One region of the Melaminivora sp. genome, then DNA from elsewhere that is predicted to be linked to it. Evidence: predicted binding sites of a transcription regulator. Region 1 holds the regulator's gene; the other holds the start of a gene.
The links. Region 1 encodes NrdR, which represses ribonucleotide reductase genes. Its sites were predicted from a motif close to CACNANATNTNGTG; they were not measured.
Positions count from the first base shown of each region.

Region 2: RT051_RS00305 (ribonucleoside-diphosphate reductase subunit alpha) is a predicted target of NrdR. The motif match lies at 9,456-9,469, and genes of this name have one in related genera.

Region 1 is NZ_DAMCAM010000084.1:209-8,416, forward strand. It holds gene RT051_RS13685 (DUF349 domain-containing protein) at 1-2,651, opposite strand, end outside; gene RT051_RS13690 (lytic transglycosylase domain-containing protein) at 3,418-4,311, shown strand; ZMP/ZTP riboswitch at 4,334-4,493, shown strand; gene glyA (serine hydroxymethyltransferase) at 4,532-5,776, shown strand; gene nrdR (transcriptional regulator NrdR) at 5,813-6,262, shown strand; gene aroC (chorismate synthase) at 6,494-7,591, opposite strand; gene RT051_RS13710 (CBS domain-containing protein) at 7,693-8,157, opposite strand.
Region 2 is NZ_DAMCAM010000001.1:56,045-78,336, reverse strand. It holds gene RT051_RS00355 (peptidase M61) at 1-1,259, shown strand, start outside; gene RT051_RS00350 (enoyl-CoA hydratase) at 1,313-2,092, shown strand; tRNA gene RT051_RS00345 (tRNA-Met) at 2,135-2,211, shown strand; gene RT051_RS00340 (methyl-accepting chemotaxis protein) at 2,319-4,079, opposite strand; gene miaB (tRNA (N6-isopentenyl adenosine(37)-C2)-methylthiotransferase MiaB) at 4,359-5,645, shown strand; gene RT051_RS00330 (Uma2 family endonuclease) at 5,736-6,299, opposite strand; gene ffh (signal recognition particle protein) at 6,337-7,719, opposite strand; gene RT051_RS00320 (cytochrome c biogenesis protein CcsA) at 7,752-8,552, shown strand; gene RT051_RS00315 (PP0621 family protein) at 8,557-8,775, shown strand; gene ampD (1,6-anhydro-N-acetylmuramyl-L-alanine amidase AmpD) at 8,775-9,371, shown strand; gene RT051_RS00305 (ribonucleoside-diphosphate reductase subunit alpha) at 9,603-12,425, shown strand; gene RT051_RS00300 (ribonucleotide-diphosphate reductase subunit beta) at 12,565-13,701, shown strand; gene RT051_RS00295 (hypothetical protein) at 13,902-14,792, shown strand; gene RT051_RS00290 (carbohydrate kinase family protein) at 14,905-15,807, opposite strand; gene RT051_RS00285 (zinc-ribbon and DUF3426 domain-containing protein) at 15,871-16,725, opposite strand; gene prmA (50S ribosomal protein L11 methyltransferase) at 16,784-17,677, opposite strand; gene accC (acetyl-CoA carboxylase biotin carboxylase subunit) at 17,797-19,146, opposite strand; gene accB (acetyl-CoA carboxylase biotin carboxyl carrier protein) at 19,208-19,669, opposite strand; gene RT051_RS00265 (TlpA disulfide reductase family protein) at 19,777-20,340, opposite strand; gene RT051_RS00260 (hypothetical protein) at 20,337-20,969, opposite strand; gene mpl (UDP-N-acetylmuramate:L-alanyl-gamma-D-glutamyl-meso-diaminopimelate ligase) at 21,196-22,292, shown strand, end outside.

The DNA.
Region 1 (8,208 bases):
TTGAGAGCCGCCTGCAGCCGGCGCGCCTGCGCCTCGTCTGCGGCGCCGGCCAGCACCTGCGCGGCGTCCTGCTGCCAGGTCTGCTCGGGCGAGGGGTCGTTGCGGCGGGTGAGCAGCTGCAGCTGCAGCGCCCGGCGCGCGGCCAGCTGGTCACCGGGCGTGGGGACCTCGGCGGCAATCTCCAGGCGCAGCAGCGCCTGGCTCGCGTCCCCGGTGGCAGGGGCCGACAAGGCCTGCGCCCAGGCAGCGCGGGCCGCGGGCGACACCCGCCCCCCCAGCTCCTGCACCCCGGGCACCTGCGCGGCATCCCGGCTCTTCCAGGCCGACACCAGCTGCGTGAGGGCCTCGCCGTGCGCCTGTGCCGCAAGCTTGCGCAAGGCAGCCTGCGCCTGCTCCATGGCTTCGCGCTGGGCACGGAAGGCCGCGTCGCCCAGGCGCGGACCACGGGCCGCCATATCCTCGCCCCGTTCCCGCTCGCGCTCGCGGCCACGCCCGGGCGCACGACTATCGTCGCGGCCGCGGCGATCACGCGGGTCGGCGCCCCGCCCTGCGCGCGGCGGCTCCGCACCGCCGGCCGCCGGCCGGCGCGCACCCGGGCGGTCATCGCCGCGCACGGCAACGACCGGACGGGCCGGCACCGCCGGGGCGGGTGCAGGCGTGGGCGCTTCAACGGTTTCAGGTGCCTCGGTGTCCGCTCCGGTTGTCGTAGCAACCTCTCCTTGCGCGGTCTGGGCTTGCGCCGGTTTTTGTTCCTCTTCCTGGGTCGGCTGGGCCCGCAGCGCTGCGTCCAGCGCAGCCATGGCCGCGCGGATCTTCTGCGCGTCGCCCGATGCATTGGCGTCTTCCAGGGCCCGCGAGGCCTCCAGCACCGCCCGGTCGCGTGCGCTCATCTGCGCAACGCTCTGCTCGCGCGTGGCACTCTTGCGCGCAAAGGCCTCGTCGATGGGCTTGCGGAAGGCTTCCCAGAGTTTTTGTTCCTGGCGGCGGTCCAACGGCACGGCCTGTGCCTCGGCCTGCCAGCGCTGCTGCAGCGCGCGCACGGCGTCGATGCGCAGCACGGGTGCGCCGCCCAGCGCCTGGGCCTCGTCGATCATGGCGTGGCGCTGCTGCAGACTGGCCTTCTGCGCTGCCTCCAGCGGTGCGGCCGCGGCGGCCATGGCCTGCTTCCACAGGGGTTGCAGTTCGGCAAAGACTTTCTCGCTCACATGGCCGCCGGCGCGCCAGCGCTCGCCGAACTGGTGCAGCGCGCGCTGCGCCGCCTTCCAGTCGGGGGTCGCGGTGTCGGCCTGCGCCTGGCCCCAGGAGTTGATCTCCTCGATCAGCGCCTCGCGCTGGGCCCGGTGCTGGACGCTCTCCGAGCGCACCTTGTCCAGCCAGGCCTCGACCACCTTGTGCGCGGCGTTGCAGGCCTCGTCGAACCGCTTCCACAGCGCATGGTTGGCCGGGGCGCCCTGGTCGGCCTGCTTCCATTGCTCGCGCAGCTGGCGCAGGGTTTCCTGCATCTTGCGTCCGCCCAGGGCCTGGCCCTCGGGCCGGGCCAGCAGGCCCTCGGCACGCGCCACCAGTTCCTCGCGCAGCTGGTCGGCGCTCCAGCGCTGCCAGCCTTCGAGCTCGCCTGCCGCCACTAGGGCGGCATTCACCTTCTGCTCGAGTTCGCCGTCGATCAGCCGGCCATGGGTCTTGAGCACACCGCGCAGCGCAGTGGCGGCGTTGGCGCTGGCCTTGCCGTGGCCCTGGGCGGTTTCCTGCTCCAGCCGCGCCAGCGCCTCGCCCACCAGCTGCTGCGCTTTTTCGCGCTGCTGCGGATCGGTCTTGGGCCGGGCGGCGGCAGGGGGCGCGGCGCGGCCGGGCGCCTTGTCGGCCTCCGTGGGCAGGCCGCGCGCCTGGCGCAGCTCGTCGGCCCACACGGGCACGGGGGGCAGCTCGACCGACGCGTCCCCGGCGGCGGCCGAGGCCTGGCGCAGAGCCGACTGGAAAGCCTCCCAGACCAGCAGCAGCTGAGCGCGCGAGGCATCGAGCTGCGCGGGAAAACGCGGCTCCACGCTCGCCCAGGAGGCGTCGGCGGACAGCTCGTCGGCCTGCGCCTGCCAGCGCTGCACGTCGGCATCGAGCTGCTCCAGGGCCGCCTGCGCGTCCCTCCAGGGCTTGGTGGACAGCACCTCGATGCGCTGCGCCAGCAGCACGGCCACTTCGCGCTGCACCTGCACCCGGTGCTGCAGGTCCTCGATGGTCTTGACGCGCTCGGCCAGCTGGCCCTTGAGCTGCGACAGCGGCTCGCGCGACAGCGGCGCTCCGGCCTTGGCCGCGTCGCGCTGCCAGGCCAGGGCGTCGGCGATGTTCAGGCGCGGCGCGGCCAGCAGCGCCTCGGCCTTGCCGGCCCACTCGGCAGCGATGGCCTGCTGGGCCTGGGCGCGGCGCAGCTCCTCGATGCGTTCGCGCACCGCGCGCGCCGCGCCCTTGTCGCGCGCGCTCAGTTCCTTGAACACTTCCTGCAGCTGTTCCTGCGCGGGCTGGGTGGTCAGCCACTCACGGATGCGCGCAGCTCGCTCGCCGGAGGTGGGAGCAGAGAAGGCACCTCCCGTCAACGCGTCCAGGGGATGCGGCTCGCTGGCTTTGGCCGGGACCGGAGAAGTTTCAGGGACGTCGGACATCTTGTTGCGGGAAGAAAAGGGAAACATGGATGAATGGAAGGTCGGGCCCGTGCCTCGACCGGGGCGCTATTTTGGCCCGGTTTTGCCCGGCGCCCCCAAGGGTGGCCGGGCCACAAAAACGAAGGCCCGGGGCAAAGCACTCTGCCACCGGGCCCGGTGGCAGGCGCGACCGCCTTCTTGCCACCATTTTTGCGCTGCGGAGAGGATGGTCCGCCGCGCGGGAGGCAAGGGATTGCCTCCAGGGGGTGCCTCGGGTGGATGCGAGCGCTGCAAGCCCTTCTCGCGTTGCCTTCGGCAGGATGCCTGAACACGTCAGACGCCCGAAGGCTAGCAGAACCTACGGGTTTTTCCAACATGCGCTCCACGGCAGCGTCAGGGTCGTGGAACCTTGAACCAGAAGTTCGGTCCATACCCTTGATGTGTGTCAGCCCAGGGCTGTTTCCTGCTGCAATCCACAGATTTGATATGAATTTTTTGTATCAAAACACATGTCCTTAGTGTTGACGGTGAATTTTCGACACTTTTAGAATCCGCCAATTCACGACGACCCCGTAATAACCCTAGGGCACCTTTGCATCCTGCCCAGGGTTTGCAGCCGATCTCCGGCTCCGACAGTCCGCCAGGTCTCCGAGCGCCACGCGCCCGGTGTGCGGACTGAAATGGCAAACCGTCCTGGCGTGCGCGCCCGGACCCGCCGAGTCCCCGCGCCCCTCCCTGCTTTCAGGCGCCCCTCCCCTGTCGGGACTCGATGCAGAAAGGAAAAGCTATGACAGCTTCAGGAAGAGTGGTCGCCGGCGCGCGCACCTTTGCCGCCGATGTGGTCAGTGGTTTTCTGGCAGTCATCCACAGCAGCTTCGCACTGCTGGGACTCGCCGTGGCCTTTGCGGCCATCGCCCTGACCGCCCGGCCCGACCTGCGCCACGCTGGCGAGGCACGCCTGATGGGCTGGCTGCAATCGCGTCACGTGGTGCAGGCGCAGGCGGCGCCTGCGCCCGATGCGGCGCTGACGGCCTCGCTGACCGAACCGGTAGTGGCTGCCGCGGCGACGAGCGCGGCCGAGCCGCCGATCGCCATCAATCCGCGCGAGTTGCCGCGCGAGCAGGCGGCCGTGGCCTACTGGCTGAGCAAGAAGTACCGCGTTGCTCCCGAGCCGGTCGCAGCCCTGGTGAATGAAGCGTACGACCTGGGCAAGCGCACCAAGCTCGACCCGACCCTGATCCTGGCCATCGTCGCCATCGAGTCGAGCTTCAACCCGTTTGCGCAAAGCGCCGTGGGCGCACAGGGCCTGATGCAGGTCATGACGCGCATCCATACAGACAAATACGAGGATGTGGGCGGCCACCTTGCCGCCTTCAATCCGGTGACCAACCTGCGCGTGGGCGTCAAGGTGCTGCAGGAATGCATCGCCCGCGCCGGCTCGCTGGAAGGGGGCCTGCGCTACTACGTGGGCGCGGCCAACCTGCCCAGCGACGGAGGCTATGCCGCCAAGGTGCTCGCCGAGCACTTCCGCCTGCGCCAGGTGGCCGGCACGCGCGCTGCCGCCTCCGCCCAGGCGCGCCCCGTGCTCTCCACCCAGGGCCCGGCCGCTGCAGAGACGGCCGTGCCGTCCGCCGCCCTGCCGGCCGGCACCGACAAGGTGGCCCTGCTGGCCGGCGCCTGAAAGCGCACCCCTCGGCTACACTAGCCGGGTACGCAACTGGCGATAGGCGCGGCCCTCCACGGACCGCCGCTGACGTGGAAATCCCGCAGGAGACACTGCCGCTCTTCCTGCCAACCACTGGGAAGCGTACCGCGCGGACCCTGGCGTCCGGACGCGATCCGTCGTTCGCCTGGGCAGCCCTCGGAACCCCCGAAGGCCAGACGTTCATCTGACCGCCACCATGTACCAACGCAACATTCTTGTCGAACAAACCGACCCCGAGGTGTGGGCCGCCATCCAGGCCGAAGACCGCCGCCAGGAAGAGCACATCGAGCTGATCGCCAGCGAAAACTACGCCTCGCCCGCCGTCATGGCTGCACAGGGCTCCCAGCTGACCAACAAGTACGCCGAGGGCTACCCCGGCAAGCGCTACTACGGCGGCTGCGAGAACGTGGACGTGATCGAGCAGCTGGCCATCGACCGCATCAAGCAGCTGTTTGGCGCCGAAGCCGCCAACGTGCAGCCCAACTCGGGCTCGCAGGCCAACCAGGCCGTGCTGATGGCGTTTTGCAAGCCCGGCGACACCCTCCTGGGCATGAGTCTGGCCGAAGGCGGCCACCTCACGCACGGCATGCCGCTGAACATGAGCGGCAAGTGGTTCAACGTGGTCTCGTACGGCCTGGACGAGCGCGAAGAGATCGACTACGAGGCGATGGAGGCCAAGGCGCGCGAGCACAAGCCCAGGGTCATCATCGCCGGCGCCTCGGCCTACGCGCTGCGCATCGATTTCGAGCGCTTCGCGAAAATCGCCAGGGAAGTGGGCGCCATTTTCTGGGTGGACATCGCGCACTACGCCGGCCTGGTGGTGGCGGGCGAATACCCCAACCCGGTCCCTTACGCCGACGTGGTGACATCGACCACGCACAAGAGCCTGCGCGGCCCGCGCGGCGGCATCATCCTCATGAAGGCCGAGCATGAGAAGGCACTCAACTCGGCCATCTTCCCCGGCCTGCAAGGCGGCCCGCTGGAGCACGTCATCGCCGCCAAGGCCGTGGCCTTCAAGGAGGCACTGGAGCCCGGCTTCAAGCAGTACCAGCAGCAGGTGGTGAAGAACGCCAGGGTCTTTGCCGACACGCTGATCGAGCGCGGCCTGCGCATCGTCAGCGGCCGCACGGAAAGCCACGTCATGCTGGTGGACCTGCGCGCCAAGGGCATCACCGGCAAGGAAGCCGAGGCCGCCCTGGGCAAAGCCCACATCACCATCAACAAGAACGCCATTCCAAACGACCCGGAAAAGCCCATGGTGACGAGCGGCATCCGCGTGGGCACGCCGGCCATCACCACGCGCGGCTTCAAGGAAGAGGAAACGCGCCAGACGGCCAACCTGCTGGCCGACGTGCTGGAGCACCCGCACGACGAGGAGCACCTGGCCGCCGTGCGCGCGAAGGTGCACGCACTGACCAGCCGCTTCCCGGTCTATCGCTGACCGTTCCGGGCGCTTTCCTCCACAGCGACGCGGACCATGAAGTGCCCTTTCTGCAGCCACCCCGACACGCAGGTCGCCGAGACCCGCGTGTCCGAGGATGGCACGCTGGTGCGCCGGCGCCGGCGCTGCGCGGCTTGCGACAAGCGCTTCACCACCTACGAGCGGCCGGAGGTGAACTTTCCGGCCATCGTGAAAAAGGATGGCCGGCGCGTGGACTACGACCGTGCCAAGCTGCTCGCGTCGTTTCAGCTGGCGCTGCGCAAGCGCCCGGTGAGTACGCTGCAGATCGACAGCGCCATCGAGCGCATCGAGGAGCGGCTCCTGCACCTGGGCGAGCGCGAGCTGCTGTCGAGCAACCTGGGCGAACTGGTCATGCGCGAATTGCAAAAGCTCGACAAGGTGGCCTATGTGCGCTTTGCCAGCGTCTATCGCAGCTTCGAGGACGTGGACGAATTCCGTGCGCTGGTGGACGAGGTAGGGAAATAGGCTGCTACTCTTTCAGTAGCTGACGGCCGTTGCCCTGCGTGGGTTGCGGCCGTTTTTATTTGAAACTGGGTGGCGCCTGGTGGGCATGATGGCGTCGGGCGGGATGGGGCTGGCCCTCACCCCTGCCCTCTCCCAGGGGGAGAGGGAGCAAGAAGGGAAGGCGACGCCATGGGGCGGGATGGGGCCGGCCCTCGCATCCTTTCACAGAGAGAAAAGGGGCAAAAGCGCCCTTCAGACGTTGCTGGCGGGGATCGGCCCCACGGCCTGGGCCACGTCGCCGCACTGCGCCCGGTGGCGCAGCGTGTGGTCCATGAGCACCAGCGCCAGCAGCGCCTCGGCGATCGGCGCGGCGCGGATGCCGACGCAGGGGTCATGCCGGCCCTTGGTCACCACATCAACGCTGTGGCCGTCGACGTCGATGGACTGGCGCGGGCTGATGATGGAGCTGGTCGGCTTGATGGCCAGGCTCACCTCGATGTCCTGACCCGTGCTGAGGCCGCCCAGGATGCCGCCAGCATGGTTGCTGGCAAAGCCCTGCGGCGTGAGCGAGTCGCCATGCACCGTGCCGCGCTGCGCCGCGCTGGCGAAGCCGGCGCCGATCTCCACGCCCTTGACGGCGTTCAGGCCCATCATGGCGTGGGCAATATCGGCATCCAGCCGGTCGTACAGCGGTTCGCCCAGGCCGACGGGCACGCCGCTGGCCTGCACGCGGATGCGCGCGCCGCAGGAGTCGCCGGCCTTGCGCAGCGCGTCCATGTAGTCCTCATACTGCGCAACGTCTGCCACAGGGGCGAAGAACGGGTTGTGCGGCACGTGTTCCCAGGTCTCGAAGGGGATGGGCAGCTCGCCCAGCTGCGTCATGCAGGCGCGAAACCGGGTGCCGAACTGTTCCTGCAGCCACTTCCTGGCAACGGCGCCGGCAGCCACCGTGGGGGCCGTCAGGCGCGCCGACGAGCGCCCGCCGCCGCGCGGGTCGCGCAGGCCGTACTTGTGCCAATAGGTGTAGTCGGCGTGGCCCGGGCGAAAACTCTGGGCAATGGCGCCGTAGTCCTTGCTGCGCTGATCCTGGTTGCGGATCAACAGGGCAATGGGCGTGCCAGTGGTGCGGCCCTCATAGACGCCCGAGAGGATTTCCACGGCGTCAGGCTCATTGCGCTGGGTGACATGGCGGCTGGTGCCGGGGCGGCGGCGGTCCAGGTCGCGCTGGATGTCGGCTTCGGACAGCTCCATGCCCGGCGGGCAGCCGTCGATCACGCAGCCGATGGCTGGGCCGTGGGACTCACCGAAGTTGGTGACGCAAAACAGGGTGCCTAGGGTGTTGCCGCTCATAGTGGAGCGGGATTATCGCCGACCGTTGGCGCTACTTAAAATGTAGCTGTCAGTCCTGTATTGGTGCGGGTTTTATGCGTGTTTCATAAAAAACAGGCCACTCAACCCGCCTGATCGGACGGCTGCGATTTTTCCTCCGGCCAATCTCGGATGTAGGCCTTGAGCAGCTTGTTCTCGAAGTTCTGGCTGTCCACCACCGCCTTGGCGACGTCGTAGAAGCTGATCACGCCCATCAGCATGCGGTTTTCCATCACCGGCATGTAGCGCGCATGGCAGCCCAGCATCATGCGGCGCACCTCGTCCATGTCGGTCTCCAACGTGCAGGTCACGGGCGCGTCGTCCATGGCGGTGCGCACCAGCATGGTGCCGACGCTGCCGCCGTTCCTGGCCAGCACCTGGTTGATCTCGCGGAAGGTGAGCATGCCCACCAGGTCGCCGTATTCCATGACGATCAGCGAGCCGATGTCGCGCTCGGCCATGGTCTGCACGGCCTGCGCCAGCGGTTCGCCCGGTGTCACGGTGTAGAGGGTGTTGCCTTTGAGGCGCAGGATGTCGCTGACTTTCATGGTGTCTCGCAAGGGGCAGTGAGGCCGGCCGGGCCGGAAGCGCTCGGGAAA
Region 2 (22,292 bases), on a different contig from region 1:
TCTGGAGCGCCGATTTCAGCGCCGCCGGCGTGCCCCACCGCCTGGTGGTGGCGGGCGCCGCGCCCTCGTTCGACGGCCAGCGCCTGCTGCGCGACGTGCAGCGGCTGTGCGAGACGGTGGCGGGCCTGTGGCATGCACAGGGCGAGGCGCCGCCGTTCAAGCGCTACGTCTTCCTGCTGAACGTGCTGCACGAGGGCTATGGCGGACTAGAGCATCGCAACTCCACCGCCCTGCTGTGCAACCGGCGCGACCTGCCGCGCCAGGGCGAGGCGCAACCGGCCGAGTCCTACCAGAACCTGCTGGGGCTGTTCTCGCACGAATATTTTCACGCCTGGTGCGTCAAGCGCCTGCGCCCGGCGGAGTTTGCGCGCTACGACTACGCGCGCGAGAACTACACGCAGCTGCTGTGGTTCTTCGAGGGCTTCACCAGCTACTACGACGACCTGCTGCTGCGCCGCGCCGGCCTGCTCGACCACGGCAGCTACCTGCGCGTGCTGACCAAAACCATCAACCAGGTGCTGCAGACGCCGGGCCGGCGCGTGCAGTCCGTGGCCGAGGCGAGCTTTGACGCCTGGGTCAAGTTCTACCGCCCGGACGAGAACACGCCCAACAGCACGGTCAGCTACTACAGCAAGGGGGCGCTGGTCGCCCTGTGCCTGGACCTGGCCCTGCGCCAACACGGCCGCGCCACGCTGGACGACGTGCTGCGTGCGCTGTGGCGGCGCACCGGCGGCGGGCCCATGACCGAGGCCGATCTGCTGGCCGAGCTGCAGGCCCTGTCCGGGCGCGACTGGGCGGCCGAGCTGGCCGCCTGGGTGCACGGCACGGACGAGCTGCCGCTTGCCGAACTGCTGGCCGCGCACGGCATCGCCTGCCGCGCCCAGCCCGCGCCGCTGGCCCAGCGGCTGGGTCTGCGCGTGGCCGAGGGCGCGGCGGGCGTGCAGGTCAAGGTGGTGCTTGGCGGCGGCGCGGCCGAGCAGGCGGGCTTTGCCGCCGGGGACGAGTGGCTGGCAATCGAAACCCCCGAGGGCGGCGCCTGGCGCGTGCTGCAGCTCGACGATGTGCCGCTCTACGCCGGCGCGGACGAGCAGGTCACGGCCCTGGTCGCGCGCGACCGGCGCCTGCTGCGCCTGCCCCTGGCCCTGCCCGGCAGCGGCGCGGGCACCGATGCGGTGCGCCTGGAGGTCGAGGATGCCGCGCTGGCGGCACGCTGGCTCGGCCCGGCCGCGGCGCCGGACACTTCCGACCGGGCGGTATAGTTGCCCGCTTCGGCTTTCCCTTCCCCTCACCCCTACGAACAACGGAGATACACGTGGCCTACGAATGCATCGAAGTCCGCACCGAAGCGGACCAGGTCGGCGTCATCCAGCTTGCCCGCCCCAAGCAGCTCAACGCACTCAACGACCAGCTCATGGACGAGCTTGGCGCGGCGCTCAAGGCCTTCGATGCCGACGAGAAGATCGGCTGCATCATCATCACGGGCAGCGAAAAGGCGTTTGCCGCCGGCGCCGACATCGGCGCCATGGCCAAGTACAGCTTCGCCGACGCCTACAAGGGCGACTACATCACGCGCAACTGGGAGCAGATCCGCGCGATCCGCAAGCCCGTGATCGCCGCCGTGAGCGGCTACGCCCTGGGCGGCGGCTGCGAGCTGGCCATGATGTGTGACTTCATCATCGCCGCCGACAACGCCAAGTTCGGCCAGCCCGAGATCAAGCTGGGCGTGATCCCCGGCGCCGGCGGCACGCAACGCCTGCCGCGCGCCATCGGCAAGTCCAAGGCCATGGACATGGCGCTCACGGCTCGCATGATGGACGCGGCCGAGGCCGAACGCTCGGGCCTGGTCAGCCGCGTGGTGCCGCTGGAGAAATTGATGGAAGAGGCCCTGGCTGCTGCGATCGTGATCGCCGGCTTCTCCCAGGTCGCCGTCATGGCCGCCAAGGAGACGGTGAACCGCGCCTTCGAGGGCTCCCTGAGCGACGGCCTGATGTTCGAGCGCCGCCTGTTCCACGCGCTGTTTGCCACGCAGGACCAGAAGGAAGGCATGGACGCCTTCGTGAACAAGCGTCAGGCGAACTTCACGCACCAATGATTGCCTTGCGCCGCGAATTTTTGTTCTATAATTTGCGGCTTCGGTGGTATAGCTCAGTTGGTTAGAGCGCAGCATTCATAATGCTGATGTCCCAGGTTCAAGTCCCGGTACCACCACCACACACGCAAAGGCCTGGATGATCCATCCAGGCCTTTTTCGTTGGTGCGGGCTGGCATGGCCAGCGACCAATGGCAGGCGGGCGCCCGGCGGCGCCCACCCGCCCCTGTCAGAAGGCTTCCCAGTCGTCCTCGCCCGCCTTGGCCAGCGCGGGCTGGGCCGGGGCCGGGGCGTGCGCTGCCACCCGTGGTGCGGCGGGCCGCTGCACGGCCGCAGCAGGGGCGGCCGGCCGCGGCCGCGCGGTGGCAGGGGCCGCCGCGGCCCGGGGCGCCGGGCGTTGAGGCGGTGGCACCGGGCGCGTCAGCGACCCATGGCCCTGCTCCAGCTGGAACACGCCCACGGCCTGCACCAGATCCTGCGCCTGCAGGTTCAGGCTCGACGCGGCAGCAGCCATCTCCTCGACCAGCGCGGCATTCTGCTGCGTGACCTGGTCCATCTGCTGCACCGCCTCGCCCACCTGCAGCACGCCCTGGCTCTGCTCGCTGCTGGCGGCGCTGATCTCGCCCATGATGTCGGTGACTCGGCGGATGCTGGTGACCACCTCGTCCATGGTGTTGCCGGCGCGGTCCACCAGCTGCGTGCCCTGCTCGACGCGTTGCACGCTGTCGGTGATGAGCTGCTTGATCTCCTTGGCGGCCTCGGCGCTGCGCTGCGCCAGCGTGCGCACCTCGCCCGCCACCACGGCAAAGCCCCGGCCCTGCTCGCCGGCGCGCGCGGCCTCCACGGCGGCGTTCAGCGCCAGGATGTTGGTCTGGAAAGCGATCGAATCGATGACCTGGATGATGTCGGCGATCCGGTTGCTCGCCTCGTTGATGCCGCGCATGGTGTCCACGACCTGCGCCACCACCTCGCCGCCCTGCACCGCCACGGTGCTGGCACTTTGCGCGAGCTGGTTGGCCTGGCGCGCGCTGTCGGCATTCTGGCGCACGGTGGAGCCCAGCTCTTCCATCGAGGCGGCTGTCTCCTCCAGCGAGCTGGCCTGGCTTTCCGTGCGGCCCGACAGATCCTGGTTGCCCTGGGCGATCTGCGTGCTGGCGGCGGCCACCGACTCCGAGCCCTGGCGCACCCTTGCCACGACCTGTGCCAGGCTGTCGCGCATGGCGCGCATGGCGGCCAACAGGCTGGCGCTGTCACCGTCACGCAGCTGCACCTGCACGGCCAGGTTGCCGGCGGCGATCTCGCGCGCCACGCTGGCGGCGTATTCAGGCTCCCCGCCCAGCTGGCGCGTGATGGAGCGAGTGAGCAGCCAGGCGATGGCGATGCCCGCCACGGCCGCCAGCGCGGCCAGGCCAGCCATCATCACGGTGGTCGTGTTGGCAAGCGCCTGCACCTCGCCGGCCGTGGCTTGCATGGCGCTCTTCTGCGCTGCGATCAACTCGCCCAGCGCCGCGAAATAGGCGGCCTGGACCGGTCGGTTCTCGCGCAGCAGCACCTCGGCCGCCATCACGCCCTGGCCGACCAGCGCCAGATCCATCGCCTTGTCGGTGGTGTCGTTGTAGGAGGCGCGCAGCTGGGCGATTTTTTCCAAAATCTGCCGGTTCGCCGGGTCCTCGATGCTGTCGTTCAGCTGCTTGAGCAGCACATTGTTGCTGGCGCGGGCCTCGTCGATGCGCTGCTTTTCCTTCTCGCGCTGGTCAGGTTCATCGAGCAGCGCCAGGTTGCGCGAGGCGCGTGCCACCACGTTCAGGTTGTCTTGCATCTGGTTGAGCTGCTCGACCTTGGCCATGCGGTCCTCGACCAGCACAGTGGTGCTGCGCTGCACGCGCTGCAGCTGCAGGCTGCCCAGCAGCGCCGCCGCCACCCCGGCAAGGATGACCAGGGCAAAGCCCAGCCCCAGCCGGGTGGCGACGTTCATACGGGAGAGATTCATGGGTTTCACGGAACGAAGATGCTGGAAAATCAGCATTTTGTAGTCTTTCGCAACACCACGTTGCGAACCTCGCATTTCCCCCGGCGTTGTCCCGGACTGCCGCGCCAGCGCATGGCCTTCGGGCTTTGGGCACAATCGCTGCCCTTTGCCCCCGACCCCAGCCCCTGGATACACACCATGCAACGCTGCGAATCCCCCGCCACTTCCCCCGGCAACGAGCACGCTCCGACGCCCGGCTCGCCCGCCCGCAAGGTCTTCATCAAGACTTTTGGCTGCCAGATGAACGAGTACGACTCGGACAAGATGGCCGACGTGATGCAGGCCGCCCAGGGCTACGAGCCCACGGACAACCCCGACGAGGCCGACCTGATCTTGTTCAACACCTGCTCGGTGCGCGAGAAGGCGCAGGAGAAGGTGTTTTCCGACCTCGGCCGCGTCAAGCATCTCAAAGAGCGCGGCGTGCTGATCGGCGTGGGCGGCTGCGTGGCCAGCCAGGAGGGCGAGGAGATCATCCGCCGCGCGCCCTTCGTGGACGTGGTGTTCGGCCCGCAGACGCTGCACCGCCTGCCCGAGCTGCTGGATGCGCGCCAGCGCCAGCGCCGCCCGCAGGTGGACATCAGTTTTCCCGAAATCGAAAAATTCGACCACCTGCCGCCGGCACGCGTCGAGGGCGCATCGGCCTTCGTCTCCATCATGGAAGGCTGCTCCAAGTACTGCAGCTACTGTGTCGTGCCCTACACGCGCGGCGAGGAAGTGAGCCGCCCGTTCGAGGACGTGCTGGTCGAAGTCGCAGGCCTTGCCGACCAGGGCGTGCGCGAGGTGACGCTCCTGGGCCAGAACGTCAACGCGTACCTGGGCGCCATGGGCGGGACGGCGGAAAAGGCCGACTTCGCCCTGCTGCTGGAATACGTGGCCGAGATCCCCGGCATCGAGCGCATTCGCTACACGACCAGCCATCCGAACGAATTCACGCCGCGCCTGATCGACGCCTACGCGCGCATCCCGAAGCTGGTGAGCCACCTGCACCTGCCCGTGCAGCATGGCTCGGACCGCATCCTGATGGCCATGAAGCGCGGCTACACGGCCATGGAATACAAGAGCACGGTGCGCAAGCTGCGCGCCATCCGTCCCGACATGGCGATGAGCAGCGACTTCATCGTCGGCTTTCCGGGCGAGACGGACGAGGACTTCCGCAAGATGATGAAGCTGATCGACGACGTGCGCTTCGACAACAGTTTCAGCTTCATCTTCAGCCCGCGCCCGGGCACGCCGGCGGCCAATCTGCACGATGACACGCCGCATGAGGTCAAGCTCGCCCGGCTGCAGGAGTTGCAGGCCGTCATCAACCGCAACATTGCCGAGATCAGTGCCGAGCGGGTGGGCACGGTGCAGCGCGTGCTGGTCGAGGGAGCGTCCAGGCGCGACGCCAGCGAGCTGATGGGGCGCACCGAGTGCAACCGGGTGGTCAACTTTGCCGGCAGCGCCGACCTGACCGGGCAGATGCTCGACGTGCGCATCACCGAGGCGCGCACCTACACGCTGCGCGGCGAGGTGCTGGGAGGCTGAGTTTCGACTCCCCTTTTTATACCTTGAAACCCTTGTCACTCAAGGGCTTGCAACGAAAAACAGCCCTGTCTCTGCCCTGACGCGAACCGGTCAAGCCGGGGGCACGTCGATGTAAATGTCGTCCAGCGTCAGCGGCATGTCCAGGCAGTCGATGGGAAGGCTGCCGCTTTCGTAGTGCTCGACGCGCCAGCCATTGGCGCGGCGGTACAGCTCCACATGGCGACGCTCCTGCTCGACCAGCAGGTAGGCCTGCAGGCTGGGCAGGCTCTGGTAGGCCAGCAGTTTTTCGCGCCGGTCGATGCGCGCGGTGGAGGGCGACAGGACTTCGACGATCAGGCAGGGAGCGCGGCGGAAGTTTCGGTCGCGGTCCTGTGGATCGCAGGACAGGAGCAGATCGGGGTAATAAAAAAGGGTCTGGCCACCGAGCTCCAGCCGCAATTTCATGTCCGAGGTGAAGAGCTGGCAGCCCTTGCGCCGCGCTCCAGGCGTCAGCGCGAAAGCCAAGGCGTTCAGGATCAGGCCATGCAGATCGCTCGCCCCGGTCATGGCGAAGACCTGCCCGTCGATGTACTCGTGACGCACTTCGCTGTGCTGCTCGCCGTCCAGGTATTCCTGTTCGGTGATGAAATGGTTGCTCGCGGCCTGGGCGGTCATGGTCTGTGCTCCTTGAGAGGCGCCCGGAAGGGCTCGATCAGAACGGCAGGCCGGGCATGCCCTTCATGCCCTTGAGCCCCTTCATGCCACCCATTTTTTTCATCATCTTCATCAGGCCGCCGCCCTTCATCTTCTTCATCATGCCCTGCATCTGCTCGAATTCCTTGAGCAGGCGGTTGACTTCCTGCACCTGCACGCCGGCGCCATCGGCGATGCGCTTCTTGCGCGTGGCCTTGATGAGTTCGGGCTTGCGGCGCTCTTGCGCCGTCATGCTGCAGATGATGCCTTCCTTCCTGCGGATGTCGCGCTCGGCACGATCCATGTCCACCTGACCGGCCTTGGCAGTCAGCTCGCTCGGCAGCTTGTCCATGAGGCTCGACAGGCCGCCCATCTGCTTCATCTGCTGCAGCTGGCCCAGGAAGTCGTTCAGGTCGAAGCCGTCGCCGCTTTTCACCTTGGCGGCAAGCTTTTGCGCCGCCTCCATGTCCACGCCGGCCGAGACCTGCTCGACCAGCGCGACGATGTCGCCCATGCCCAGGATGCGCCCGGCGTGGCGCTCGGCGTCGAACACCTCCAGGCCATCGATCTTCTCGGACACGCCGGCGAACTTGATCGGCGCGCCGGTGACCTGGCGCACCGACAGCGCCGCGCCGCCGCGCGAGTCGCCGTCGAGCTTGGTCAAAACGATGCCGGTGAGTGGCAGCGCCTCCTTGAAGGCGCGCGCGGTGTTCACCGCGTCCTGGCCCTGCATGGCATCGACCACGAACAGCGTCTCGACCGGCTTCAGGACGGCGTGCAGGTCCTGGATTTCCTGCATCAGCACTTCATCGATGGCCAGGCGGCCCGCCGTGTCCACCAGCAGCACGTCGAAGTAATGCCGCCGGGCGTGGTCGAGGGCCGCCACTGCAATGTCGCGGGGCTTCTGATCAGGCGTGCTGGCGAACCACTCGGCGCCGGCCTGCTTGGTCACGGTCCTGAGCTGCTCGATGGCGGCCGGCCGGTACACGTCGCCCGACACGGTGAGCACCTTTTTCTTGCGTTTTTCGATCAGGTGCTTGGCCAGCTTGGCGGTAGTCGTGGTCTTGCCCGCGCCCTGCAGGCCGGCCATCAGGATAACGGCGGGCGGCTGCGCGGCCAGGTTCAGGTCGGCCACGCCGTCGCCCATGGTGGCGGCGAGCTCGCGGTTGACGATGCCCACCAGCGCCTGGCCGGGCTTGAGGCTGCCCAGCACCTCCTGGCCGAGCGCTTTTTCCTTGACACGGGCGATGAAGTCGCGCACGACGGGCAGGGCCACGTCGGCTTCGAGCAATGCCATGCGCACCTCGCGCAGCATGTCCTGCACGTTGGACTCGGTGATGCGGGCCTGGCCGCGCATCTCCTTGACGAGACGAGTGAGTTTTTCGGTCAGGGCGGAGGCCATGGCTGCGTGCTCCGTAGCTAAACTGCGAACCCATGATTTTACCCAGCGCATCCTCGGGCACCTGGCTCCTGGCCATTGCCGCGGCAGCAGGCTACGCGCTCGCCGCGGTGGTCGTCGCCCGCGCGGGCAGCGAGCGCAGCAGCCTGTGGCCCATGGCGCCGGCCTGGGCGCTGCACGCGGCAGCGCTGGCCTGGGGGCTGCTCGGGCGCCAGCCGCACTTCGGCTTCGCCCCGGCGTTGTCCATGACGGCCTGGCTGGTGCTGACCATCTACGCCGTGGAACACCAGTTGTTTCCGCAGCTGCGCACGCGCTGGGCGCTGTGCGCGCTGGGCGGTGCGACGGCGCTGCTGGCGGCCTTCTTCCCCGGGCGGGCGCTGCACGTCTCGGCCTCGCCCTGGCTGGCACTGCACCTGACGCTGGGCATCGCCTGCTATGGCCTCTTCTCTGCCGCCGTGGTGCACGCCTGGCTGATGGGCCGCGCCGAGCGGCAGATGCGCCAGGCCAGCGACCTGTCCAGCAGCCTGCCGCTGCTCACCCTGGAGCGCCTCACCTTCCGCTTCGTCACGGCCGGCTTCGTGCTGCTGACGGCCACGCTGCTGGTGGGCTGGTTCTTCAGCGAGGAGCTCTACGGCCGTGCCTGGCTGTGGGACCACAAGGCGGTGTTCTCCGTGCTGGCCTGGGCCACCTTCGCGCTGCTGCTGCTGGGCCGGGCGCGCCTGGGCTGGCGCGGACGGCGGGCGGCGCGCGTGCTCTACGCGGGTGCGGCGCTGCTGCTGCTGGCCTATGCCGGCTCGCGCTTCGTCATGGAGGTGGTGCTCGGGCGCGCCGCTTGATGCCATGAAGTACCTGGTACTCCTGGCCGTGGTGGCCATCGTCTATGCCTTCTGGCGCAGCCAGCAGCGCCGCCCTCCGCCGCCCGGGCGCGGCGCCTCGTCCCTGCCCGCGCCGGAGGAGATGGTCCGCTGCGCGCACTGCGGCGTGCACCTGCCGCATTCGCAGGCGCTGCACGATGAGGGCGGACGCAGCTACTGCTGCCGCGCCCATCAGCGCCCGTGATGCGCGGCGCGACACAGGGGGCCGGCCCCTGGCGGGACGGCTGGCTGCGCACCGCGCGCCGCCTGCCGTCGCCCAACCATGGCAGCCGTCCCGCCGGTGCCCGGGTGGACCTGCTGGTCGTGCACTCCATCAGCCTGCCCCCGGGCGAATACGGTACGGGCCAGGTGCAGCGCCTGTTCACCAACCGGCTCGACTGGGAGGCCCACCCCTATTTCAAGCAGATCCGGGGGCTGCAAGTCTCCAGCCATTTCTTCATCGAGCGCGACGGCACCCTGTGGCAGTTTGTGGACACCGGCCGGCGCGCCTGGCATGCCGGCGTGTCGCACTACCGCGGCCGCGATGGCTGCAATGACGATTCGATCGGGGTGGAACTCGAGGGCCTGGAGGGACGCGCCTTCGAGCCGGCGCAGTACGAGGCGCTTCTGTCCCTGTGCACGGCGTTGCAGCTGCGCCACCCCATCCGGCACGTGGCCGGGCACGAGCACATCGCGCCGGCACGCAAGCACGACCCGGGGCCGGGGTTCGATTGGGCGCGCGTGTCGGCCGCACTCGCAGGCACGGGCATCCTGCTGCCGCCCGGAGCCGCGCGCCGCTGAGGCCCTGTCGGACAACGGCGCCTGTCGCTGCAGGGCCCTTGATGCGCGGATACACTACCCATAGTGTTTCAAACAAACACTTAGCGCTATATGTAGTGTCTGGCACGTCGCCCGCCAGCACCTCCACGCAGCCAGGCCGACGCCCCGCGCCCTCCCCGCCCGCTGCCCCACCGCCCTGAAAGGAAAGCCATGCACGCCTCCGTCGAATCCCCCGTCTCCGACCTCCCGCAGATGCCGGACGCCCTGTCCGCCGGGGCCGCCCGCCCGGGCAGCGCCGCCGAACTGGCCCGTTATCAGATCCTGCGCCGCAACGGCGCCGTCGTGCCGTTCGAGCCGCAAAAGATCGCCGTGGCCCTGATGAAGGCCTTCCTGGCGGTGCGCGGCGCGCAGGGCGCGGCCTCGGCCAGCGTGCGCGAGCTGGTCGAGGACCTGACGCAGGCGGTAGTGCGGGCGCTGGTGCGCTCGCGCCCGGCCGGCGGCACCTTCCATATCGAGGACGTGCAGGACCAGGTCGAGCTCGGCCTGATGCGCGGGGGCCACCACGACGTGGCGCGGGCCTATGTGCTGTACCGCGAGCGCCGCGCCCAGGAGCGCGCGCAGCAGCGCCAGCAGCTGATGCCGCAAATGCCGGCCCTGTTCGTGCAGGAGGGCGGCCAGCGCGTGGAGCTGGACCTGCTGCGCCTGCAGGCGCTGATCGAGTCCGCCTGCGCCGGCCTCGGGCCCGAGGTGCAGGCCGCGCCGATCGCCGCCGAGACGCTGCGCAATCTGTACGACGGCGTGCCCATGGAGGAGGTCTACAAGGCTGGCATCCTGGCCGCGCGCACCCTGATCGAGAAAGACCCGGGCTACACCCACGCCACCGCGCGCCTGCTGCTGCACACCATCGTGCGCGAGGTGCTGGGGCGCGAGGTGGCGCCCGCCGACCTGCCGCAGGCCTATGCCGCGCACTTCCCGCTGTTCGTGAAGCAGGGCGTGGAGCACGAGCTGCTCAACCCCGCCCTGCTCGACTTCGACCTGGAGCGCCTGGCCGCGGCGCTCAAGCCCGGGCGCGATCTGCAGTTCGACTATCTGGGCCTGCAGACGCTGTACGACCGCTACTTCCTGCACATTGCCAAGACGCGCATCGAGCTGCCGCAGACCTTCTTCATGCGCGTGGCCATGGGCCTGGCCCTGCAGGAGGAAGACCGCAACGCCCGCGCCATCGAGTTCTACGAGCTGCTGTCCTCGTTCGACTTCATGAGCAGCACGCCCACGCTGTTCAACAGCGGCACGCTGCGCTCACAGCTGTCCTCGTGCTATCTCACCACCGTGCCCGACGACCTGGAGGGCATCTACGAATCCATCAAGGAAAATGCCCTGCTGTCCAAATACGCCGGGGGCCTGGGCAACGACTGGACGCGCGTGCGCGCTCTGGGTGCGCGCATCAAGGGCACGAACGGCGAGTCGCAGGGCGTAGTGCCGTTCCTGAAAGTCGTCAATGACACGGCGGTCGCGGTCAACCAGGGCGGCAAGAGGAAGGGCGCCGTTTGCGCCTACCTGGAAACCTGGCACCTCGATGTCGAGGAATTCCTGGAGCTGCGCAAGAACACCGGCGACGATCGCCGGCGCACGCACGACATGAACACGGCCAACTGGATTCCGGACCTGTTCATGAAGCGTGTGCTCGACAAGGGCCCGTGGACGCTGTTCTCGCCCTCGGACGTGCCCGATCTGCATGATTTGTATGGCCAGGCCTTCGAGCGCGCCTACGTCGCCCATGAGGCCCGCGCCGACAGCGGCGAATTGAAGCTCTTCAAGCGCGTGCCGGCGGTGGACCTGTGGCGCAAGATGCTCTCGATGCTGTTCGAGACCGGCCACCCGTGGATCACCTTCAAGGACCCGTGCAACATCCGCAGCCCGCAACAGCATGTGGGCGTGGTGCACTCGTCCAACCTGTGCACCGAGATCACGCTCAACACCGGCGACAGCGAAACGGCGGTGTGCAACCTGGGCTCGGTCAACCTGGCCCAGCACGTTCGGAACGGGCAGATCGACCATGACAAGCTGCGCCGCACGGTCGCCACCGCCATGCGCATGCTGGACAACGTGATCGACATCAACTACTACGCCGTGGACAAGGCGCGTGACTCCAACCTGCGCCACCGCCCGGTGGGCCTCGGCCTGATGGGCTTTCAGGATGCCCTGTATGAGTTGCGCATTCCGTACGCCAGCGACACCGCCGTGCAGTTCGCCGACGAGTCCATGGAGGCCGTTTGCTACTACGCCTACCAGGCCTCCAGCGAGCTGGCGCGCGAGCGCGGCACCTACGACAGTTATCAGGGCTCGCTGTGGTCGCAGGGCATCCTGCCGCTGGATTCGCTGGATCTGCTGGCGCAGGAGCGCGGCGGCCACGTCGAGGTGGACCGCAGCGCGCGTCTGGACTGGGACGCGCTGCGCGCACAAATAGCCCGGCACGGCATGCGCAACTCCAACTGCGTGGCGATTGCGCCCACGGCGACGATCTCCAACATCGTTGGCGTCGATGCCTCCATCGAGCCGTCGTTTGGCAACCTGTCGGTCAAGTCCAACCTCTCGGGCGAGTTCACCGTCATCAACCAGTACCTGGTGCGCGACCTGAAGCGCCTGCACCTGTGGGACGACGTCATGGTCATGGACCTCAAGCACTTCAAGGGCTCGCTGGCTCCCATCGACCGCGTGCCACAGGACATCAAGCAGCTCTACGCCACCGCCTTCGAGGTCGAGCCCACCTGGCTGGTCGAGGCGGCCGCGCGCCGCCAGAAGTGGATCGACCAGGCGCAGAGTCTGAACATCTACATGGCCGGCGCCTCGGGCAAGAAGCTCGACGAGACCTACAAGCTCGCGTGGCTGCGTGGCCTGAAAACCACCTACTACCTGCGCACGCAAAGCGCCACCCACGTCGAGATGAGCACGGTGAACAAGCGCCAGCTCAATGCCGTCCCGACGGATGCGCCCGCAGCTGCCGCGATGGCCGGGCCGGCCACGGACGTGCAGTTCTGCGCCATCGACGACCCGGGCTGCGAAGCCTGCCAGTGAAGGCTGCCCCAGGCCTCACCCACCCCACCGCATCGAAGCCGCCCGCAGCAGGCGGGTACGCAACGAATCGGCGCTGCGCAACGCTTCGATGCTTTTCTTTTTGAAGCACTGCTTCCATAATCCACGCACTGGACGAGCCATGCTTACCTGGGACGACGAAGTCAAGACCCCACCGCAAAACCTCCCGCAAGGGGCCCCGCACGACGGCCCCCTGCAGCAGCCGCGCCCGCAGGCTGCGCCGCCGGGCGCCGCGCACGGCGGCCGCGTCAGCGCGGTGGACAAACGCATCATCAACGGCAAGACCGACGTCAACCAGCTGGTGCCCTTCAAGTACAAGTGGGCCTGGGAAAAGTACCTAGCCACCTGCGCCAACCACTGGATGCCGCAGGAGATCAACATGACGCGCGACATCGCGTTGTGGAAGGACCCGAACGGCCTGACCGAAGACGAGCGCCGCATCGTCAAGCGCAACCTGGGCTTCTTCGTCACGGCCGATTCGCTGGCGGCCAACAACATCGTGCTGGGCACCTACCGCCACATCACCGCGCCCGAATGCCGCCAGTTCCTGCTGCGCCAGGCCTTCGAGGAAGCCATCCACACCCACGCCTACCAGTACATCGTCGAGTCGCTGGGCCTGGACGAAGGCGAGATCTTCAACGCCTACAACGAGGTCGCCTCCATCCGCGACAAGGACCAGTTCCTGATCCCCTTCATCGACGCCATCATGGACCCGTCGTTCAAGACGGGCACGCCCGAGGCCGACCAGACGCTGCTCAAGAGCCTGATCGTCTTCGCCTGCCTGATGGAGGGCCTGTTCTTCTACGTCGGCTTCACGCAGATCCTGGCTTTGGGCCGGCAAAACAAGATGACCGGCGCGGCCGAGCAGTACCAGTACATCCTGCGCGACGAGTCCATGCACTGCAACTTCGGCATCGACCTGATCAACCAGCTGAAGCTGGAAAACCCGCACCTGTGGACGGCCCCGTTCAAGGAAGAGATCTGCGGACTGTTCCACCAGGCCGTGGACCTGGAGTACCGCTACGCCGAAGACACCATGCCGCGCGGCGTGCTGGGCATGAACGCCTCCATGTTCAAGGGCTACCTGCGCTACATCGCCAACCGCCGGGCCACGCAGATCGGCCTGGAGGCGCTGTTTCCGAATGAGGAAAACCCCTTCCCCTGGATGAGCGAGATGATCGACCTGAAGAAGGAGCGCAACTTCTTCGAAACGCGCGTCATCGAGTACCAGACGGGTGGTGCGCTGTCCTGGGATTGACGGACACGCAGCGCGAAGCGAGCCATGGCGGATACGGTTTTTCCTCGGCACTCCCACGGCATGGCGGCACGGCGCGGCCGCCGCGCGGGTGCGCCTCTCTCAGCATTCGTGGTGGCGGACGACGCGTCGTTGCCATGGATCGCGCAGTACCCAAAGCAGGCGCTGCGTGCTCTCTGCAAATCGACCCCAAGGAGAAAATGATGGCAACTGCGAAGAAACCCGCTGCGACCAAGACCGCAGCCACCCCCGCCAAGAAAGCCGGCGCCGCCGCCAGCGCCAAGACCCCGGCCGTGAAAAAGGCGGCCGCCGCCGAGAAGGCAGCTCCCGCCAAGAAGGCAGCCGCTGCGGCCCCGGCACCCGCGCCGGCTGCCGCCAAGAAGGCTGCGCCCGCCAAGAAGGCCACAGCCGGCAAAGCCAGCGCCGCCCCGGCTGCGAAGAAGGCAGCGCCGACGGCCACGGCAGCCGCCCCTGCCAAGAAGGCGGCAGCGCCAGCCGCCAAGAAGGCCGCAGGCGCCAAGGCCGGCAGCGGCAAGGCTGCGGCGGCTCCGGCTGCGGCTCCCGCAGCGAAACCCACCGCCAAGGCCCCCGCCAAGTCCGCCAGCGCCACGGCAAAGACCACTGCAAAAACCACTGCCGCGAAGACCACCGGCAAGACCGCCCCGGCGAAGGAAGCCGCAGCCTCCAAGGCAGCCCCGGTGAAACAGGCTGCAGCGGCCAAGAAGACGGCCGGCAAGACTGCGGCGCCCTCGACCGCCGACAGCGCCAGTGCGAAAAAGGCTCCTGCCAAGGCCGCCGCCACCCCGGCCAAGGCTTCTGGCGCCGCCACCAAGAGCGCCGCACCGGCAAAGAAGGCCGCTGCGGCGCCCGCCACCGCCAAGCAGGCTGCCGCCAGCACCAGGACGGCCGCCAAGAGCAGCACGGCTGCCAGCAAGGGCGCTGCCGCGGGCAAGAGTGCATCCGGCAAGGCCCCGGCCACCCGCAAGGTGGCAGGCACGACAGCCGCCGCACCTGCCGCCGCCGCAGCGCCGGCCGTGCAGACCACCCGGGCGCCCCACGCGGCCTGGCCATTTCCGAGCGGCGAAAAGCCCTGACGCCGGCCTGAACGCCCGGCCCTGCCCAGCCCGGTCCCGCACCGGGCTTTTTTGTCGAAATTGCTAGCGCAATCTCATTGACTGGCGCGGGCTGCAGGGCTTTTTCATTCCATCAAAATGCCTGCGGATCGAAGTCCAGCGTGTAGTTCTGTGGTCCGCGCTGCGCCACCTTGAGCGAGCCCATGCGGTTGCCCAGTGCCGCGCAGCGCGCCAGCGGCCAGCCTTGCGCCAGGCCGTGGAGCAGGCCGCCGCGCCATGCGTCGCCGCAGCCTGTCGGGTCCACCACCTCGGTGGGCGCCACCGGGGGCACCAGCGTGCTGGCGCCCTGCTCCCAGACCTCGCAGCCCTGAGCCCCCAGCGTCACCACCAGGCCGCGCACGCGCCGCGAGATGTCGGCCGGCGACAGGCCGGTGCGCTCGCACAGCATCTTGCCCTCGTAGTCGTTCACGGCGACCCAGTCGGCCTGGTCGATGAAGCCGCTCAGCTCCGCCCCGTCGAACATGGGCAGGCCCTGGCCCGGATCGAAGACGAAGGGAATGCCGGCGGCAGCGAACTGCGCCGCATGCTCCAGCATGGCCTGGCGGCCGTCCGGGGCGACGATGCCCAGTGCCGCGCCGCAGCCCGGCTCGATGCGGTTGCGGTGGGCGTGCATCATCGCCCCCGGGTGGAAGGCGGTGATCTGGTTGTTGTCGCGGTCGGTCATGATCATGGCCTGCGCGGTGTAGGCATCGCCCGCCTGCCTGACGAAGCGCGTGTCGATGTCCAGCTCGCGCATGCGCTGCAGGTAGCTGCCACCGTCGCTGCCCAGCATGGCCATGGGCCAGGGCTCGCCCCCGAGCAGCTTCAGCGCGTAGGCGATGTTGCCGGCGCAGCCGCCGAAGTCGCGCCGCAGCGTGGGCACGAGGAAGGACACGTTCAGGATGTGCAGTTGCTCGGGCAGGATCTGCTCGGCAAAGCGGCCCTCGAACGTCATGATGGTGTCAAAGGCCAGGGAGCCGCAAATCAGCGCTGTCATGTCGTGGTGTTCCGGTGGTGGAAAAAAGGGGCAGGAAAAAGAGCCGCGCCCGCCGGGGCGGCATCAGGGATAGAAGGCCAGCAGCCGGTAGCCCGCCACCGGGGCCTCGGGCACCTGCACCGGGGTGGCGGCGCCCCAGGAGCCCAGCGGGGCGAGTTCGGCCGGTGCGCCGAGTTCGCGCGCGGGGTCCAGGACGCGGCGCACCAACACGCGCTCGTCGGCGTCGGTCAGTGTCAGCTCCAGCAGTGGCATGGCCACCGCGTGGGAATGCAGGTTGCGCAGGGCCAGGCGCAGTTCGTACTGATCGTCGTCCAGGCGCAGGCGCATGAAGGAGGAGCTGTCGATCACCAGGGCGGCTGGGTCGCGCGGCGCCTGCAGCGTGCAGCCGCGCAGCGCGCACAGGGGCTGCAGCAGCGTCCTTACAGCCGGGTGGCGCGCGGCCAGCGCATCGCGCTGCTGCAGCAGGGCCTGCGCGGCCAGCAGCAGCGCCAACAGCGATGCTGCCAGCACGAGCAGGGCGCGTGTGCGGGGCTGGCGCCACACGGCGCCGCGGCGCGCGGCGCGCACGAACTGGGGTTCGTCCCCGCCCGGCGGAGGCGGTTCGTCCACCCAGGGCAGGGCTTCGGCCGGCGGTTGCGCTGCGGGCAGGGGCAATGGCACGTCGGGCGGCGCCTCCTCATCCGCCAGCGCAGGCGCCTCGGGCTCAGGGGCGCGCAGAAAGGCCGGGATCGGCTCCCCCTCCTCCTGTGCCAGCTGCGGACCGTCCGGCGGGGGCCGCACGGGCTGGCGCAGGCTCTGCAACGCGTCGAACACCTCCTGGCAATGGCCGCAGCGCACCCAGCCGTCGGAGACGCGCAGCTGGTCCGCGACCACGCGAAAGGCCGTTGCGCAGTGGGGGCAGCGGGTGGTCTGGCTCATCGGCGGGGCATTGTAGAAGGCCGGCCGCAGGGCCCGGCAGCCCGGTGGCCGCCCGGTTTCAGCGGCGCGCCACCATCAATATCCAGCCGTCTTCGCGATCGGCCACCTGCAGCTGCAGCCACGGCGCGTAGGCTGCCTGCAGCTCCTCGGCCTGACGCTCCAGGATGCCGGCCAGCACCAGATGCCCGCCTGGCGCCACGTGCGCGCACAACAGCGGCGCCAGCACCTTGAGCGGCGTGGCCAGGATGTTGGCCAGCACCGTGCGGTACGCACCCTGCGCCTGGTCGGGCAGGCCGGCGGCGAGCTGCACGTCGTTGGCCTGCGCGTTGTCCAGCGTGGCCTGCACGGCGGCCGGGTCGATGTCCACGGCGTCGATCGGCGCGGCGCCGAACTTGGCCGCGCCTATGGCCAGGATGCCCGAGCCGCAGCCGTAGTCCAGCACGCGCCCGAGCGCATCGCCCCCCTGCGCGCCCTGGCGGGCGATCCAGCGCAGGCACATGCGCGTGGTCGGGTGCGTGCCGGTGCCGAACGCCATGCCGGGGTCGAGGCGCAGGGTCTGCACCGCGCCGGCGGGCGGCTTGTGCCAGCTCGGCACGATCCAGAACTCGGGCGTGATCTGCACCGGCTCGAACTGCGACTGCGTCAGGCGCACCCAGTCCTGTTCGGGCACCTGGGCGATGCCGGCCGTCTCGCAGCCGGCAAAGAAATCCTGCGCCGCCAGAAGGCGCGCCGCCTCGTCGGCCGCCTCGTGCGTGGCAAACAGCGCCGTCACCCGGCTCTTGTTCCAGGCCTGGCGCGGCGCGGGCATGCCGGGCTCGCCAAACAGCGCCTGTTCGGCCTCGGTCTGCGCGTCGGCATCCTCGACGGAGACGCTCAGGGCATCGAGCGCATCGAAGGCCTCGCTCACGGCATCGACGCGCTCCTCGGGGCACAGCAGGGTCAGCTCGAACATGGCGGCGTCCTTTTCGGGGGTCATCAAGGGGAATCAGGGGCAACAAAAAAGCTGGCGCCCGTCTCCGGGAGCCAGCGAAGTGTCATGCAGGCGGGTTGCGGCCGGGCTTTAGCGCCTGCTCAACGCTTCCTCTGCGCCAGCCACTCCTCCAGGTAGTGGATGTTGGTGCCGCCGGAGACGAAGTTGGCATCCACCATCAGCTCGCAGTGCAGCGGCACGTTGGTGCTGATGCCCTCGACCACGGTCTCCAGCAAGGCAGTGCGCATGCGCGCCAGCGCCTGCTCGCGCGTGTCGCCGTGCACGATGATCTTGCCGATCATGGAGTCGTAGTTGGGCGGCACGTAGTAGTTGGTGTAGGCGTGCGAATCCACGCGCACGCCCGGGCCGCCCGGCGCGTGCCACTTGGTGATACGCCCCGGCGACGGCGTGAACTTGTACGGGTCTTCGGCGTTGATGCGGCACTCGATGGCGTGGCCGCGCAGCTGGATGTGGCGCTGCGAGAACGGCAGCTTTTCGCCGGCGGCCACCATGATCTGGGTGCGCACGATGTCCACGCCGGTGATCCACTCCGTCACCGGGTGCTCGACCTGCACGCGCGTGTTCATCTCGATGAAATAGAACTCGCCGTTTTCGTACAGGAACTCGAAGGTGCCCGCGCCGCGGTAGCCGATCTTCTTGCAGGCGGTGACGCAGCGCTCGCCGATGCGCTCGATCAGCTTGCGCGGGATGCCCGGCGCCGGCGCCTCCTCGATCACCTTCTGGTGGCGCCGCTGCATGGAGCAGTCGCGCTCGCCCAGATAGACGGCGTTCTTGTGCTTGTCGGCCAGGATCTGGATCTCGATGTGGCGCGGGTTCTGCAGGAACTTTTCCATGTAGACGGCCGGGTTGCCGAAGGCCGCCGTGGCCTCGGCCTTGGTCATCTGCACGGCGTTGACCAGGGCCGCCTCGGTGTGCACCACGCGCATGCCGCGCCCGCCGCCGCCGCCCGCCGCCTTGATGATGACGGGATAGCCAACGGTGCGGGCGATGCGCCGGATCTGCACCGGGTCGTCGGGCAGCTCGCCGTCCGAGCCGGGCACGCAGGGCACGCCGGCGCGCAGCATGGCCTGCTTGGCCGAGACCTTGTCGCCCATCAGGCGGATGGACTCGGGCGTCGGGCCGATGAACTGGAAGCCGCTTTTTTCCACACGCTCGGCAAAGTCGGCGTTCTCGGCCAGAAAGCCATAGCCGGGGTGAATGGCTTCGGCATCGGTGACCTCGGCGGCCGAGATGATGGCCGGCATGTTGAGGTAGGACTGCGGGGACGGCGCCGGGCCGATGCACACCGCCTCGTCGGCCAGCTTGACGTACTTGGCGTCGCGGTCGGCCTCGGAATAGACCATGACGGCCTTGATGCCCAGCTCGCGGCAGGCGCGCTGGATGCGTAGTGCTATCTCACCGCGGTTGGCGACCAGGATTTTTTTAAACATAGGCTCTACCAGTCTCACGCCTGCGGACGGCGCGATGCGACGGACTCATGGGGGAAGCGGGTCATTCGATGATGAAGAGGGCCTGCCCGTATTCGACGGCCTGGCCGTTCTCGCCCAGGATGCGCGTGATGGTGCCACTCTTGTCGGCCTCGATCTCGTTGAGGATCTTCATGGCCTCGACGATGCACAGCGTCTCGCCCTCCTTGACCACGCTGCCGACCTCGACGAAAGCCTTGGCGCCGGGGCTGGAGGCGCGGTAGAAGGTGCCCACCATGGGCGACTTGACGACGTGGCCGGTGGGCGCTGCGGCGGCGGCCGGCGCTTCGGCGGCCGGGGCGGGGGCGGCGGCCGGCGCGACTGCCATGGGCACTGCGGCCTGCATGGGGGCGGCCATCACCTGTTGGACGACGGTGGCGCCGGCCTTGACGATGCGCACCTTGCCCTCGGCTTCGGTGATCTCGAGTTCGGACACATTCGACTCAGACACCAGATCGATGAGGGTCTTGAGTTTTCGCAAATCCATGGGGGCTCCAGCGGCTGAAATGGGAAGGGCGCGAATTTACTCCAAATTCGGCCTACTTCGCCGAAATGGCTTCTTTTTCCTTCATCTTGTTTGCGCCAAGGCAGCGTTCACGCCTTTGTGGACCAGCTGGCCAGGTCCTGTGCGCTCAGCTCGCCCATTTTACGCACCAAGATGCCGCCATCTGCCGCGAACAGCACGCTGAAGGGCAGGCCACCGCGCTCGTTGCCCAGGGCACGCCCCAGGTCCGAGCCGTCCAGGCCGGCCATGGCCAGGGGAAAGCCGAGCGGCCGGCGTTCGAGAAACTGGCGCACTTTGTCCTCCTGGTCGATCGCCAGGCCCAGCACCTGCCAGCCGCGCCCGCGCTGCTCCTGGTGGAAGCGGTCGAGCAGCGGCAGCTCCTGCACGCACGGCGGGCACCAGGTGGCCCAGAAGTTCAGCAGCAGCGGGTGCCCGCGAAAGTCGGTCATGTGCAGCTTCTGCCCCGACAGGCCGTCAAAGCTGGCGCTCCAGAACCGCCCGGCAGCGTCTTCTGCCACCGGGCCCGGGCGCGTGCGCCACCAGGCGGCGCCGGCACCCGCGGCGGCGGCCAGCGCCCCCACGCCCAGCATCAGCCGGCGGCGCGCCGGGGCAGCGGCGGCCGAGGGGGATGAAAGAGAGTTGTGCAGCGTCATGGCAGGTCTCGATGGGGCTCTGCCGCAGGCAGCGGCGGCTCGGGCGCCTCCAGCAGCCGACGCACGGCCTCGGCATCGCCGCGCGGCGTGCGTCCGCGCGCATCGGGGCGCAGGGCGCCGCGCAGGTCATCCAGGTCGTGGATCAGCAGGTGCACGCCGATCTCCTCGCCCAGCTCGGGCGAGCAGCTGGACAGGCTCAGCACCTCGACGGGCTCGCCGCGCAGGCCCTTGACGGTGCGCGGCTCGTAGCTCACGCGGTGGTCGATCAGGGCGATCTCGGCCGACTTGGGGTCGTCGCAGAACAGCGTCAGGTGCACGTCCGACAGCCGCGTGGCCGTGCCGTGCCAGACGGCGCCGCCCAGGTAGGGGCGAAAGTCCTGTAGCCGCTCCATCCAGGTCAGTGCCAGGCGGCGCAGCGCGCGCAGCTCGGCGGGCTGGGTCTCGGCGCAGAACAGGCCGATATAGGCCCGCACCGCGTCCTCGACCAGGTCGTTGTCGGGCAGGGGCGTGCGCGCCGGCAGGCCCAGCTCGCGCACAGCCCGGCGCTTGGCGGCGCCCCACTCCAGGCCCTCCTCCACCGCCAGGCGGGCGGTGGCGTGGGCAATCTCGATGGCGATGGGCGGCTGCATGGCGGTCTTGGTGCAAGGGAGGCGGTCAGCGCGCATTGTGGCCCCCGGCGCGCCGCCCGCGCGGCGCCAATGCGCGCGCTGGGCAGGGACTTTACCGGCTCACCGGTCTTTTTTCATAGCGCCATGCCCTTGAAGGGCAAGGGTTTCACGCCCTTTTTGCCAATACTTCCGCAGTGTCCGCCGCCCGCCCCGCCCGGGCCTGCCGCCCTTCTTAGAATGCTCGCCCATGCACATACACATCCTGGGCATCTGCGGCACGTTCATGGGCGGCCTGGCGGCGCTGGCGCGCGAGGCGGGGCACCGCGTGACGGGCTGCGACGCGGGCGTCTATCCGCCCATGAGCGATCAGCTCACGGCGCTGGGCATCGAGCTGATCGAGGGCTACGGCGCCGAGCAGCTGCGGCTGGCGCCCGACCTGTTCGTGGTCGGCAACGTGGTCAGCCGCGCCCGGCTGGCAGACGGCAGCCCGAAGTTCCCGCTCATGGAGGCCATCCTGGACGCGGGCGCGCCCTACACCAGCGGCCCGCAGTGGCTGGCCGAGCACGTGCTGGCCGGGCGCCACGTGCTGGCGGTGGCCGGCACGCACGGCAAGACCACGACCACCTCCATGCTGGCCTGGATCCTGGAGTGCGCGGGCCTTGCGCCGGGCTTTCTGGTGGGCGGGGTGCCGCTGGACTTTGGCGTCTCCGCCCGCCTGGGGCGGCAGGCGCCGGGCCAGGCGCGGCCGCTCTTCGTCATCGAGGCCGACGAGTACGACACGGCGTTCTTCGACAAGCGCAGCAAGTTCGTGCACTACCGCCCGCGCACCGCCGTCCTGAACAACCTGGAGTTCGACCACGCCGACATCTTCGACGACCTGGCGGCCATCGAGCGGCAGTTCCAGCACCTGCTGCGCACCGTGCCGCCGTCGGGGCGGGTGGTCGTCAATGGCCTGGAGGAGAGCCTGGCGCGCGTGCTGCACCAGGGCTGCTGGAGCGGGGTGGCCAGTTTCGGCAGCGCGGCGAGCGATTTTTTTGCCGACGGCCCGCCGCACGACTTTGCCGTGCACCGGCGCGGCCAGGGCCGCGTGGCCGAGCTGCGCTGGGCGCTGGGCGGCGTGCACAACCAGCTCAATGCCCTGGCCGCCATCGCCGCGGCCGAGCACGTGGGGGTGGCACCGGCGCAGGCCGCCGAGGCGCTGTCGCGCTTTCAGAACGTGCGCCGGCGCATGGAGCTGCGCGGCAGCGCCAGCGGCGTGCAGGTCTATGACGACTTCGCCCACCACCCCACGGCGATCCGCACCACGCTGGACGGCCTGCGCCAGCGCCTGCCGGCCGGCGCACG